Regions from separate parts of the Streptomyces sp. 184 genome, predicted to be linked through region 1. Evidence: riboswitches for the same ligand, from Rfam matches in the RefSeq annotation. Region 1 holds a riboswitch; each other region holds the start of a gene.
The links. A riboswitch is a leader RNA that binds a small molecule or an ion and turns the genes downstream of it on or off. The one in region 1 is predicted to bind thiamine pyrophosphate.

Region 1 (4,395 bases):
CTCGGCTCGGGACAGGTCGTCCCAGTAGGCCAGGCGCAGCAGTTCGCGATCGGCTGCCGGCAGCTCCGCCAGCGCCGTGGCCAGCTCGTCCGTGGTGTCGTGCCCGTGGACGGCGGCGGGCTCCGGATCGGCGCGCTGGGCCACGCGCAGCAGCAACCGCGTCCAGCGGTGCCGGCTGCGTGCCTGGTTGGCGAGTACCCGGCGGGCGATGCCCAGCAGCCACAGCACGGCCTGTTCGTCGTCCGCGGGCAAGTGCCGTCGCCGACGCCAGGCGACCGCGTACGCCTCGGCCACCGCGTCGTGCGCGGCGCTCTCGTCGGTCCGGCGCAGGCAGTAGGCCATGACCCGGCGGTAGGTCTGTCGGAACAGCCGTTCCAGCTGTTCACTGCGCTCGTCCTGGTCCATGTTCAGCAATGTCCAGCAAAGCCGGATCCCTTACCACGCGACGCTCATCACGCCACCGATCGAGCACGTGTCCCCTACAGGTCCTGGGTCCAGATGCCCGCGGGGTGCGCGTCGGGGTGCAGCCAGAGTTGGGGCTGGACGGTCCGGAGGTCCTCGCCGCCGGCCTGCCGGACGACCTGGAGGAACGGGAACGGCGGCTTGCGGTAGAAGCGGATCGCGGTTCCGAAGTAAGCCTTGTACCAGCGGTAGTCGATCGCCTTGAGGGTGACAGTGGCGCCGGTGAAGTCGTGCTGCGTCTGGTCGGCTGCCACGGACTGTCCGTCGACCGCCCGCCGGCCGAGGCCGTTGAGCAGGTTCTGCGTCAGGTGGCTGTCCGGGCCGAACACGGCCGGCTCGGGGATCCGGTGACGGTGCCACGGACCGATGGTGTAGGCCCAGCCTGGGCCTTTGTCGTCGGTGGGGACCATGACGACCTGCCAGCCGTGCCGCTCGACGGTGCGCATGGTGGCCTGGGTGCGGGGGTCCGGCTCGTCGATGTCCTTGCAGGCGACGCAGTGGCAGGCCCCGCGATCGGCGGGCATGCCGATGAGAGCACGGGAGCTGACGGAGCCGGGAGCTGATGGAGCACCGGGGTCGTCCGTGCGCCGTGAGCAGGGGCTCGGTTGGGCGTCGCTGTGCGACGCCCGCTCACGGCGGCGGGGGCGGTCGCCGAGTGGGGGGGGATGCGAGAGGACGGGCTCGCGGTCTTTCGTGCGATGCGGGCCCGTCCTCGCGGGTGGTGGGTCAGTCCGTGAGGGGGAGGTAGACGCGGTTGCCCGAGGCTGCGAACTCCTTGGACTTCTCCGCCATGCCCGCTTCGATCTCCTCCTCCGTCGTGCCGTGTGCGCGGCGGATGTCGTGGCTGATCTTCATGGAGCAGAACTTCGGGCCGCACATCGAGCAGAAGTGGGCCGTCTTCGCCGGTTCCGCCGGGAGGGTCTCGTCGTGGAACTCGCGGGCCGTGTCCGGGTCGAGGGCCAGGTTGAACTGGTCTTCCCAGCGGAACTCGAAGCGGGCGTCCGAGAGGGCGTCGTCCCAGTCCTGGGCGCCGGGGTGGCCCTTGGCGAGGTCCGCGGCGTGGGCGGCGATCTTGTAGGTGATGACGCCGGTTTTGACGTCGTTGCGGTCGGGGAGGCCCAGGTGTTCCTTGGGGGTGACGTAGCAGAGCATCGCCGTGCCCCACCAGGCGATCATCGCCGCGCCGATGCCGGAGGTGATGTGGTCGTAGGCGGGGGCGATGTCGGTGGCCAGGGGGCCGAGGGTGTAGAAGGGTGCCTCTTCGCAGATTTCCTGCTGGAGGTCGACGTTCTCCTTGATCTTGTGCATGGGGACGTGGCCCGGGCCCTCGATCATCGTCTGTACGCCGTGGGACTTCGCGGTCCGGTTGAGTTCGCCGAGGGTGTGCAGCTCCGCGAACTGCGCCTCGTCGTTGGCGTCGGCGATCGAGCCGGGGCGCAGGCCGTCGCCGAGGGAGAAGGTCACGTCGTAGGCGGCGAGGATCTCGCAGAGTTCCTCGAAGTGGGTGAAGAGGAACGACTCGCGGTGGTGGGCCAGGCACCAGGCGGCCATGATGGAGCCGCCGCGGGAGACGATGCCCGTCTTGCGGCGGGCGGTGAGCGGGACGTAGCGGAGCAGGACGCCGGCGTGGACGGTCATGTAGTCGACGCCCTGTTCGCACTGCTCGATGACGGTGTCGCGGTAGACGTCCCAGTTGAGTTCCTCGGCGCGGCCGTCGACCTTCTCCAGTGCCTGGTAGAGGGGGACGGTGCCGATGGGGACGGGGGAGTTGCGCAGGATCCACTCGCGGGTGGTGTGGATGTTGCGGCCGGTGGACAGGTCCATGACCGTGTCGGCGCCCCAGCGGGTGGCCCATGTCATCTTCTCCACCTCCTCCTCGATGGAGGAGGTGACGGCGGAGTTGCCGATGTTGGCGTTGACCTTCACCAGGAAGTTCTTGCCGATGATCATCGGTTCGGACTCGGGGTGGTTGACGTTCGCGGGGAGCACGGCGCGGCCGGCGGCGATCTCGTCGCGTACGAAGGCGGGCTCGACGCGCTCGCGCAGCGCGACGAACTCCATCTCCGCGGTGATCTCCCCCGCTCTGGCGTACGCGAGTTGCGTGACGGCGGCGCCGCGGGCGCGCCGCGGCTGGCGCGGGCGGCCGGGGAAGACGGCGTCGAGGTTGCGCAGGCCGCCGCGGGGTGAGGTGTGCTTGAGGCCGTCGTCCTCGGGGCTGGGCGGGCGGCCCGGGTACTCCTCGGTGTCGCCGCGGGCGATGATCCAGTTGTCGCGCAGCGGGGTGAGCCCGCGGCGTACGTCGGTGTCGATGGTCGGGTCGGTGTACGGCCCGGACGTGTCGTACAGCGTCACGTCGCGGCCGTTCGTGAGGTGCACGCGCCGCACCGGGACCCTGATGTCGGGCCGGACGGGGTGTTGGTGGTGGTCCTTGTGCCAGCCGATCCCGGTGGGATCCCCGGGGGATTCCCCGGTGGCGGGCGTACGTGCATCCGAAACGGTCATGGAGACCCACTCCCTACGCCGGCATTACCCGGTAACAGGTTCGGCGGTCGGCGCAGCTTCGGTCCGGATTCGGATCTGTCAGCGCCCTCTCAGCCCGGTGCTCCGAGCTCCCGCGGTGTGCAGTTCGCCGCCCACGCTAACCGCTGCACGTCCCGGCACGAAAGAGGGCCCCGGGACGGTTCCTGCGATGATCTGGCCGTGACTCATTCGCACGGCCATGCCCACGACCACGGCGGCGCCCCGGCCCCGCCCGCCTCGCACCGGCTGCGTACGGTGATCGCCGCGGTGCTCGTCCCGTTCGCGCTGGCGGTGCTCGCCGGGCTGATCGCGCTGTGGCCGGGGGACGAACCGGCCGGGGAGCGCAGCGGTATCGGCTTCGACCAGGAGCGGCAGCGGGCGAAGGTCACGAAGGTCGAGCAGGTGAAGTGCTCGGATGTGGGCGCGCAGATCCAGGAGCCGGGGTCGCCCGGCGGTGGCGGTGGCGGTGCGGACGAGCCGCGGCCGGACGAGGACGCGGTGTGCGAGCAGGCGACGATCGAGGTGACGTCGGGCAAACACGCGGGGCGCACCTTCACGGAGGTCGTCGCGCCGGATGCGTCCCGGCGGTACGAGGTGGGGCAGGAACTCGTCGTCTCCTACTCGCCGAAGGCGCCGCGCGAGTTGCAGTACGCGGTCTCCGACGTGGTGCGTACGGTGCCGATGACGGCGCTGGCGCTGGTGTTCGCGGTGGCGGTGGTGATCGTCGGGCGGCTGCGGGGGCTGGCGGCGCTCGCGGCGCTGGCGGTGAGCTTCGCGATCCTGATCCTGTTCATCCTGCCGGCGATCCTCGACGGGTCGAATCCGCTGGTGGTGGCGGTGGTCGGGGGCAGCGCCATCATGCTGATCGCGCTCTACCTGTGTCACGGCTTCAACGTGCGTACGTCGGTGGCGGCGCTCGGCACGCTGGCGTCGCTGCTGCTGATCGGGCTGCTGGGCTCGCTGTTCATCGGCTGGTCGAAGCTGACGGGGAACACCGACGACTTCACGGGGCTCATCCACACCCAGTACCCGGACATCGACATGAGCGGGCTGCTGCTGGCGGGGGTGCTGATCGGCTCGCTCGGGGTGCTCGACGACGTGACGGTGACGCAGGCGTCGGCGGTGTGGGAGCTGCGGCAGGCGGATCCGTCGGCGCCGTGGCGGAAGCTGTACGCGTCCGCGATGCGGATCGGGCGCGATCACATCGCGTCGGTGGTGAACACGCTGGTCCTGGCGTACGCGGGGGCGGCGCTGCCGATGCTGCTGCTCTTCACGATCGCCGACCAGGGCGTCGGCACGGTGGCGACGAGCGAGTTCGTCGCCGAGGAGATCGTACGGACCCTGGTGGGGAGCATCGGGCTGGTCGCCTCGGTGCCGCTGACGACGGGGCTCGCGGCGCTCGTCGTCTCGGCC
Region 2 (4,395 bases), 6.1 Mb from region 1:
CCCGCTGCTGCTCCCCGCCGGACAGCGCGCCCACGGCGCGTCCCTCCGCCCCGGGCAGGCCGACGAGCGCGAGGAGTTCGGCGACCCGCTCGCGGGCCGCCGCCCGCGAGGCCCCGTGCATGCGCAGCCCGAAGGCCACGTTCCCGCCGACGTCGCGGTGCGGGAACAACTGCTGGTCCTGGAACATCAGCCCGACCCCCCGCCGGTGCGCCGGCACCCCCGCGAGGTCCCGCCCGGCGAGCAGCACGCGCCCGCCGGCGACGGGCTGGAGCCCGGCCACGGCCCGAAGCAGCGTGGACTTGCCGCTGCCGCTGGGCCCGAGGACGCTGACGATCTCGTGGTCCGCGACGTCGAGGCCGACCCCGGCGACCGCGGTGCGGTCGCCGTAGCGCACGGTGAGGTCGTCGAGTACGAGCATCAGAACTCTCCCGCCTGGTTCTTGCGGACACGTTCGAGGAGCAGCAGCGCCGCCGCGCACACGGCCATGAGGATGGTGCTCAGCGCCATCGCCTGCCCGTAGTTGGTCTCGCCGGCGCGGCCGAGGAGGCGGGCGACGGCGACGGGCAGTGTGGGCCGGTCGGGTCCGGCGATGAAGACGGTCGCGCCGAACTCGCCGAGGGAGACGGCGAAGGCGAACCCGGCGGCGACGAGCACGGCCCGCCACACCAGCGGCAGGTCGACCTCCCGCCAGGCCCGCAGCGGGGACGCGCCGAGGACGGCGGCGGCTTCCCGCAGCCGGTCGTCGACGGCGCGGAGCACGGGCAGCATGGTCCGTACGACGAAGGGAACGCCGACCAGCGCCTGCGCGAGCGGCACGAGGATCCAGGAGGAGCGGAGGTCGAGCGGCGGGGTGTCGAGGGCGATGAGGAAGCCGAAGCCGACGGTGACGGCGGAGGTGCCCAGCGGCAGCATCAGCAGCGCGTCGAAGCCGCGGACGAGGGGCCCGGCGCGGCGGGTGACCGCGGCGGCGGCGAGGCCGCCGACGACGACGGCGATGACGGTGGCGACGGCGGCGTAGGCGAGGGAGTTGCCGACGGCTTCCAGCGGCGGGACGGCGAAGGTGCCGTCGCTCTCCTGGAGCGCGCGGTAGAAGCCGAGGCCGTGGCCGCCGGGGGTGGCGAAGGAGCGTTCGACGAGGACGGCGAGCGGGACGAGGAGCAGCACGGCGACGACGGTGAGGACGGCGCCGAGCAGGGCGCGTTCGGCGGCGCCGCGGGGGCGGCGGGCGGTGGTCTCGGGGGCGACGAGGCTGAGCGCGGTCTCCCGGCGGCGTACGGTCCAGGCGTGCACGGCCAGGACGGCGGCGACGGCGGCGAGTTGGAGGAGGGTGAGGACGGCGGCGGTGGGCAGGTCGAGGAAGTCCGCGGTCTGGCGGTAGATCTCCACTTCGAGGGTGGCGTAGTAGGGGCCGCCGAGGATCTGGATGATCCCGAAGGACGTGAAGGTGAAGAGGAAGACCATGAGGGCCGCGGCGGCGACGGCGGGCCCGAGCGCGGGCAGGGTGACGTGCCGCCAGGCGGCGAGGCGGCCGGCGCCCAGGACGCGGGCGGCTTCTTCCTGGCGGGGGTCGAGCTGGGCCCACAGGCCGCCGACGGTCCGTACGACGACGGCGAAGTTGAAGAAGACGTGGGCGAGGAGGATGGCCCAGACGGTGGTGTCCAGGCGTACGCCCCACCAGCCGTCGAGGACGCCGCCGCGGCCGAGGAGGGCGAGGAACGCGGAGCCGACGACGACGGTGGGCATCACGAACGGCACGGTGACCAGGGCGCGCAGGAGTTGCTTGCCGGGGAAGTCGAAGCGGGCGAAGACGTACGCGGCGGGCAGCGCGAGGACGAGGGTGAGCCCGGTGGAGGCGGCGGCCTGCCAGAGCGTGAACCAGACGACGCCGAGGATGTCGGGGTCGCCGATGACGTCGGGGATGCGGCCGAGCTGCCAGCGGCCGTCCTCGCGCAGCCCGCGGGCGACGATGGCGCCGACGGGGTAGGCGAAGAAGACCGCGAAGAACGCGGCGGGGACGGCCATGAGCGCGAGCCGCCCGGCGGCCCCGCGCAGCCGGCGGCGGCCCGCGGCCGGCGGGGGCGCGGACGGGCCGGGGCCGGCGGCGCGGGTTACTTCACGACCAGCGAGGTCCACGTCTTGATCCACTGCTCCCGGTTGTCGTCGATGTCCGCAGGGTCGAGGGTGTGCGGGTCGTCGATCTCCTCGCCGTAGCGGGTGAACACCTCGGGCAGTTCGGTGTTCTCGCGCGCCGGGTGGACGAACATCTTCAGCGGCATGTCCTGCTGGAACCGCTCGCCGATGAGGAAGTCGAGGAGCGCCTTGCCGCCTTCGGGGTTGCCGGCGTTCGCGAGCAGCCCGGCGAACTCGATCTGGCGGAAGCAGGTGCCGGTGGACACGCCGGTGGTGGCTTCCGCCGGCTTGGACTCCATGTCGAGGACGGGCGGGCTGGAGGCGTACGAGACGACGAGCGGCTTGTCGCCCTTGCCGGCGCCGGAGAAGCGCTCGTAGTACGCCTGCTCCCAGCCGTCGACGACCTCGACGCCGTTGTCGCGCAGGTCGCTCCAGTAGTCCTCCCAGCCCTCGGCGCCGTACTCGTCGGCGGTGGCGAGGAGGAAGGCCAGGCCCGGGGAGGAGGTGGCGGCGTTCTCGGTGACGAGGAGGTCCTTGTAGCGGGGGTCGGCGAGGTCGTCGAAGGTCTGCGGCGGGTCGAGGTTCTTCTCCTCGAACCAGGCGCGGTCGTAGTTGACGCACACGTCGCCGTAGTCGACGGGGGTGACGCGGTGCTCACCGGCGTCGAGCTGGAGTTCCTCGGGGATGCGGTCCAGCCCCTTCGCCTCGTACGGGGTGAAGATCCCGTTGTCGAGGCCGCGGGAGAGCAGGGTGTTGTCGATGCCGAAGAAGACGTCGCCCTGGGGGTTGTCCTTGGACAGGACCGCCTGGTTGACGGCGGAGCCGGCGTCCTTGCCCTTGAGGATGTCGACCTTGTATCCCGACTGTTTCTCGAACGCCTTGAGGACGTCGTCGGAGACGGCGAAGGAGTCGTGGGTGACGAGGGTGACGCTCTTGTCGCCCGAGCCGGACCCGGATCCGTCGCCGGAGTCAGAGCCGCAGGCGGCCAGCCCCAGGGCGAGGGACGCGGCCAGGGCGGTGGTGACGATGCGCTTCATCGGGCTGCTTTCGTGGCGTGCGGGCAGCCCGGGCAGCAGCAGAGTGTCGACCGAACTTCCTACCCAGAATGACCTGGGCGAGGTTCGAGGGTCTGCGGCCTGGACGGTGCCGCACTCTCAGCGCTGCGAGCGCTCCCCTGTCGGTATGTACACGTGAACGGTATCAGGCGGGTGCCTCGGCCGCGGAGGCCGCGAGCTGCCCGCAGGCCCCCTCGATCTCCTGGCCGCGGGTGTCGCGCACGGTCACGGGCACGCCGTGGGCCTCCAGCGCGGCGACGAACGCCCGCTCGTCCTCGGGCCGGGAGGCGGTCCACTTGGAGCCGGGGGTGGGGTTGAGCGGGATGAGGTTGACGTGGGCGCGGCGGCCCTTGAGGAGGCGGCCGAGGAGGTCGGCGCGCCACGCCTGGTCGTTGATGTCCTTGATCAGCGCGTACTCGATGGAGACGCGGCGGCCGGAGCGTGCGGAGTACTCCCAGGCGGCGTCGAGGACCTCGCGGACCTTCCAGCGGGTGTTGACGGGCACGAGGGTGTCGCGCAGCTCGTCGTCGGGCGCGTGCAGGGAGACCGCGAGGCGGCACTTCAGGCCCTCGTCGGCGAGGCGGTGCATGGCGGGCACGAGGCCGACGGTGGAGACGGTGATCCCGCGCTGGGAGAGGCCGAGGCCGTCGGGCTCGGGGTCGGTGAGGCGGCGTATGGCGGCCAGCACGCGGTTGTAGTTCGCCAGCGGCTCGCCCATGCCCATGAAGACGATGTTGGACAGCCGCGCGGGTCCCCCGGGCACCTCGCCGTCGCGCAGGGCGCGCATGCCGTCGACGATCTGGTGGACGATCTCGGCGGTGGACAGGTTGCGGGTGAGCCCCGCCTGGCCGGTGGCGCAGAACGGGCAGTTCATCCCGCAGCCGGCCTGGGAGGAGATGCACATGGTGACGCGGTCGGGGTAGCGCATGAGCACCGACTCGACCAGCGTGCCGTCGAAGAGCCGCCACAGGGTCTTGCGGGTGGTGTCGCCGTCGCAGCTCAGATGTCGTACGACGGTCATCAGCTCGGGCAGCAGCCCTTCGGCGAGCTTCGCCCGGGCCCCGGCCGGCACGTCGGTCCAGCCGTCCGGATCGGTGACGTAGCGCGCGAAGTAGTGCCGCGAAAGCTGCGCGGCACGAAACGGCTTCTCCCCCAGCTCCACCACGGCCTCGCGGCGCTCGGCGGGCGTGAGGTCGGCAAGGTGCCGCGG
Region 3 (4,395 bases), 2.3 Mb from region 1:
GTGAGGTGCGCCACGGGTGTGAGCGTGGTCTCGGTGGCGATGCGCTCGGTGGCGCGGACGGTGCCCTCGCGGGACGAGCCTCCGGCGCCGTAGGTCACGGAGACGAAGGTCGGTTGTACGGCCTCGATGCGCCGTACGGCGTTCCAGAGGGTCCGCTCGCCCTTGTCGGTTTTCGGGGCGGCGAACTCGAACGAAAACGACTGCTTGCCGGACGCGAGCAGTTCACGAACAGTGACTGCGCGATCATTCCTGGTCGAAGCGATGCCGGTGGCCATACGCGGCAGGTTAACCGCCGGTCACCTCCGGACCCAAGACGGCCAGCTCGATTGCCGGGCCGGGATCCGGCGCCCGGGACCCCTCCGGCGATTACCGGACGTCACCGTTCCGGGCCGCGCGCAGGCGCCGTACGAACTCCCCCGCCGCAGCTCCGGGGTCCTCCGCGGCCGTGAGGGCGCGGACGACGACGACGCGGCGGGCGCCCGCGGCGAGCACCTCGTCGAGGTTCCCGAGGTCGATTCCGCCGATGGCGAACCATGGACGGTCGCCGCCCAGCCCGGCCGCGCAGCGGACGAGGCCGAGGCCGGCCGCGGGCCGCCCGGCCTTGGTGGGCGTGGGCCAGCAGGGGCCGGTGCAGAAGTAGTCGACGCCGGGCTCCCGCGCCGCTGCGCGGGTCTCCGCCTCGGCGTGGGTGGAGCGGCCGACCAGCACGTCGTCGGGCGTGCCGCCGAGGATCGCGCGGGCGGCGGGCACGGGCAGGTCGCCCTGGCCCAGGTGCAGCACGTCGGCGCCCGCGGCGTGCGCCACGTCGGCGCGGTCGTTGACCGCGAGCAGCCGGCCGTGGCGGCGGCAGGCGTCGGCGAACACCTCCAGGTGCGCCAGTTCCTCGCGCGCCTCCATGCCCTTCTCGCGCAGTTGGACGATGTCCACGCCGGCGGCCAGCACCGCGTCGAGGAAGTCGGGCAGGTCGCCCTGGCGGGTGCGGGCGTCGGTGCACAGGTAGAGCTGTGCGGCGCCGAGCCGCGCGCGGGCGTGCGCCGCTGTGTCGGTTCCGGCCGTCATGCGGCGCTCCCCCTCGTACGGTCGCGGGGCCGGACCCGCGTGCGCGCGTCCGGCCCCGCGAGGTTACACAGCCAGCGCCTGCGCCCTGCGCTTGACCTCCGTCCCGCGGTTCTCGCGCAGCGCCTGCGCGGGAGTCCCCGGGAGCGAGGGGTCGGGGGTGAAAAGCCACTCCAGCGCCTCTTCGTCGCTGAAGCCGTCGTCCTTGAGGAGCGTCAGGGTGCCGGTGAGGCCCTTGACGACCTTTCCCTCGCCGATGAACTCGGCGGGCACCTGAAGCGTCTTGTTCTCACCTCGCCGCACCGCGATCAACTGGCCTTCCCTGACCAGTTGCCGCACACGGGTCACCTCGACGTCGAGCTTCTCCGCGACGTCGGGGAGGGTGAGCCAGGAGGGGACGAGAGCATCGATCTTCGCATCAATCTCGGTCACACCCCCCAGCCTGCCATCTCTGGGCGCCGGTCGGTACAGGGCAGCGCCAAAGGGAGGCATATCACCGCAGAGTGTGACCGAAATCGCGGACGCCGACGCGGCGCACGCCGCACCGGAGGCGTCACAGCGCGGCTGATTTCAGCGGTACGGCCGCGTCGGCGGCGCGCTCCCGGTCCAGCGCGGCGGCGGCGTGGATCAGCTTGCGCCCCTGGGTGAGGTCCCGCGGGCGGCCGACGGCGAGCAGCGCGATGAGCCGCCCGGCGCGCAGCCAGCACACCGACCACGACGAGCCGTGCGGGTCGCCGCGCCACAGCAGCTCGTCGTCGGCCGTGTGGTGGCCGACGTACTGCACGAAACGGCCGAACTGCTCCGACCAGAAGTACGGCACCGGGTCGTACACCGCGCCCGGCGCCCCCGCGATGTCCGCCGCGACCGTCGTCGGGCCCTGGAGGGCGTTGTCCCAGTGGTGGATCAGCAGCCGCTCGCCGTAGCGCGCGGACGGGAACGACGCGCAGTCGCCGACCGCCCAGACGCCGGGCACGTTCGTACGCAGCCGCTCGTCGGCCCGCACCGCGCCGGCGTCGCCGAGGTCGACGCCGGAGCCGGCGAGCCAGGCCGTGGCGGGGCGGGCGCCGATGCCGACGACGACGGCGTCGGCGGTCAGCTCCGTACCGTCGTCGAGGACCACCGCGACCGGGCCGTCCGCGCCGAGGCTCTCGACGCGCTCGACCCGGCGGCCGGTCAGCAGCCGGGCCCCGCTCTCCTCGTACCACCCGGCCATCGGCGCCGCGACCTCGGCCGGCAGCGCCGCCGCCAGCGGGTGCCCGGCCGCCTCCACGACCGTCACCTCGCAGCCCTGCTCGCGCGCGGCGGTGGTCAGCTCCGCGCCGATCCAGCCCGCGCCGACCACCAGGATCCGGCTGCGCCGCACGAGCACCGCGCGCAGCCGCGCCGCGTCGTCGAGGGTGCGCAGCAGGTACACGCCGGGCGTGGCGCCGGCCGGGGCGCCGGGCAGCGGGATCGGCAGCGCGCCGGTGGCGAGGACCAGCCTGTCGTACGGCACGGGCCCGGCGTCCGTCTCCAGCAGCCGGCCCGCGGTGTCCAGGCGGTCGACGTGCAGCCCCAGTCGCAGCCCGATGCCGTACTCCGCGAAGTCCACCTCGAACGCCGAGCCCTCCGCCTTGCCGAGCAGCACCGCCTTGGACAGCGGCGGCCGGTCGTACGGCTGGTGCGGCTCCGCGCCGACGAGGGTGACGGCGCCCCCGTAGCCCTGCTCGCGCAGCGCCACGGCGGTCTGCACGCCGGCCATGCCGGCGCCGACGACGACGGTGCCCGCGGGGCCGTCCGCGGCGCGGCTGGGGCGGCGTGCGGCCCCGTCGGCGGGGCGCTCGCCGGGGGCGTGGTCCGGTTCGGCGTCGGTCACACCGATCACTTTATGCCGCACCCGTCGAGCGCCGCTCGCGCCGGGTCCGCTCGGGAGGCTCCCTTACAGCGGCCGGGCGTACGGAGTTAGGGTGGCCGGGAAGACTCGCGGGAGCCCGGCGCACCGGGCTGAGAGGGGGGCTGGCGGCCCCCGACCGTACGAACCTGATCCGGGTCATGCCGGCGAAGGGAGGGGCGAACGCGCCCATGCAGCCACGCGACACACCCCCGACACCACCCGCGACGGACCCCGCGGCGGACCCAACGACGGACCCAGCGGCGGGCCCAACGACGGGCCCAACGACGGGCCCAGCGGCGAAACCCGCGGCGGGCCCAACCGGCGCGCCGCGCCGGGCGGATGCCGCGTACGACGTCCTCGTCGTCGGCGGCGGCGTCATCGGCCTGGTCACCGCCTGGCAGGCGGCCCGCCGCGGGCTGGTCACCGCCGTCGCCGACCCGGCCCCCGGCGGCGGCGCCGCGCAGGTCGCGGCCGGGATGCTCGCCGCCGTGACCGAACTGCACTACGGCGAGGAGGCGCTGCTGGCGCTCAACCTGGCCGCCGCGGAGCGCTATCCGGCCTTCGCCGCCGAGCTGGCGGAGGCGTCGGGCAGGGACATCGGCTACCGCCGCTGCGGCGCGCTGTCCGTCGCGCTCGACGCCGACGACCGCGCCCAACTGCGCGAACTCCACGGCTTCCAGCAGCGGCTGGGGCTGTCGGCCGAGTGGCTCACCGGAAGCGAGTGCCGCCGCCTGGAGCCGATGCTCGCGCCCGGCGTGCGCGGCGGGCTGCGCGTCGACGGCGACCACCAGACGGACCCGCGGCTGCTGACCGCGGCGCTGGTCACCGCCTGCGAGCGGGCCGGGGTCGCCTTCCACCGCAGCCTCGCGGTCCGGCTGCGGGTGACCGGCGCGGGCGCGGCCGAGCGGGCGGCGGGCGCGGAGCTGGCGGACGGCACGCGGATCGCCGCCGGCCAGACGGTGCTGGCCGCCGGCAGCGACAGCGGCCGGCTGGCGGGGGTGCCGGAGGCGGTACGGCCGCCGGTGCGGCCGGTGAAGGGGCAGGTGCTGCGGCTGCGGATGCCCGCCGCCGGGACGCCGTTTTTGTCCCGTACGGTACGGGCCGTGGTCCGCGGCAGCAGCGTGTACCTGGTGCCGCGGGAGAGCGGCGAGCTGGTCGTCGGCGCCACCAGCGAGGAGCTGGGCTGGGACACCACCGTCACCGCCGGCGGCGTCTACGAGCTGCTGCGCGACGCGCACGAGCTGCTGCCCGGGCTGACGGAGCTGCCGCTCGTGGAGACCGGCGCCGGGCTGCGCCCCGGCTCCCCCGACAACGCACCGCTGCTGGGCCCCACCGCCCTGGCGGGCCTGCACCTGGCCACCGGCCACTACCGCAACGGGGTGCTCCTGACCCCCGTCACCGGCGACGCGCTCGCCGCCGCGCTCACCGGCGGCGAACTCCCCGACGTGGCCCGCCCGTTCGCGGCC

Region 2: it holds a riboswitch for thiamine pyrophosphate, as region 1 does, so the genes downstream of both, QBL21_RS08920 (thiamine ABC transporter substrate binding subunit) here and thiC (phosphomethylpyrimidine synthase ThiC) in region 1, are expected to answer to the same signal.
Region 3: it holds a riboswitch for thiamine pyrophosphate, as region 1 does, so the genes downstream of both, thiO (glycine oxidase ThiO) here and thiC (phosphomethylpyrimidine synthase ThiC) in region 1, are expected to answer to the same signal.

Annotation. Positions count from the first base shown of each region.
Region 1 covers NZ_CP123230.1:8,104,351-8,108,745, forward strand. The annotation lists gene QBL21_RS34770 (RNA polymerase sigma factor) at 1-405, opposite strand, end outside; gene QBL21_RS34775 (DUF4262 domain-containing protein) at 480-986, opposite strand; gene thiC (phosphomethylpyrimidine synthase ThiC) at 1,189-2,964, opposite strand; TPP riboswitch at 2,957-3,088, opposite strand; gene QBL21_RS34785 (YibE/F family protein) at 3,163-4,395, shown strand, end outside.
Region 2 covers NZ_CP123230.1:2,050,368-2,054,762, reverse strand. The annotation lists gene QBL21_RS08930 (ABC transporter ATP-binding protein) at 1-418, opposite strand, end outside; gene QBL21_RS08925 (ABC transporter permease) at 418-2,022, opposite strand; gene QBL21_RS08920 (thiamine ABC transporter substrate binding subunit) at 2,109-3,167, opposite strand; TPP riboswitch at 3,206-3,316, opposite strand; gene rlmN (23S rRNA (adenine(2503)-C(2))-methyltransferase RlmN) at 3,331-4,395, opposite strand, start outside.
Region 3 covers NZ_CP123230.1:5,765,303-5,769,697, forward strand. The annotation lists gene metF (methylenetetrahydrofolate reductase [NAD(P)H]) at 1-275, opposite strand, end outside; gene thiE (thiamine phosphate synthase) at 367-1,059, opposite strand; gene QBL21_RS24475 (Rv2175c family DNA-binding protein) at 1,123-1,488, opposite strand; gene QBL21_RS24480 (NAD(P)/FAD-dependent oxidoreductase) at 1,610-2,920, opposite strand; TPP riboswitch at 3,009-3,119, shown strand; gene thiO (glycine oxidase ThiO) at 3,118-4,395, shown strand, end outside.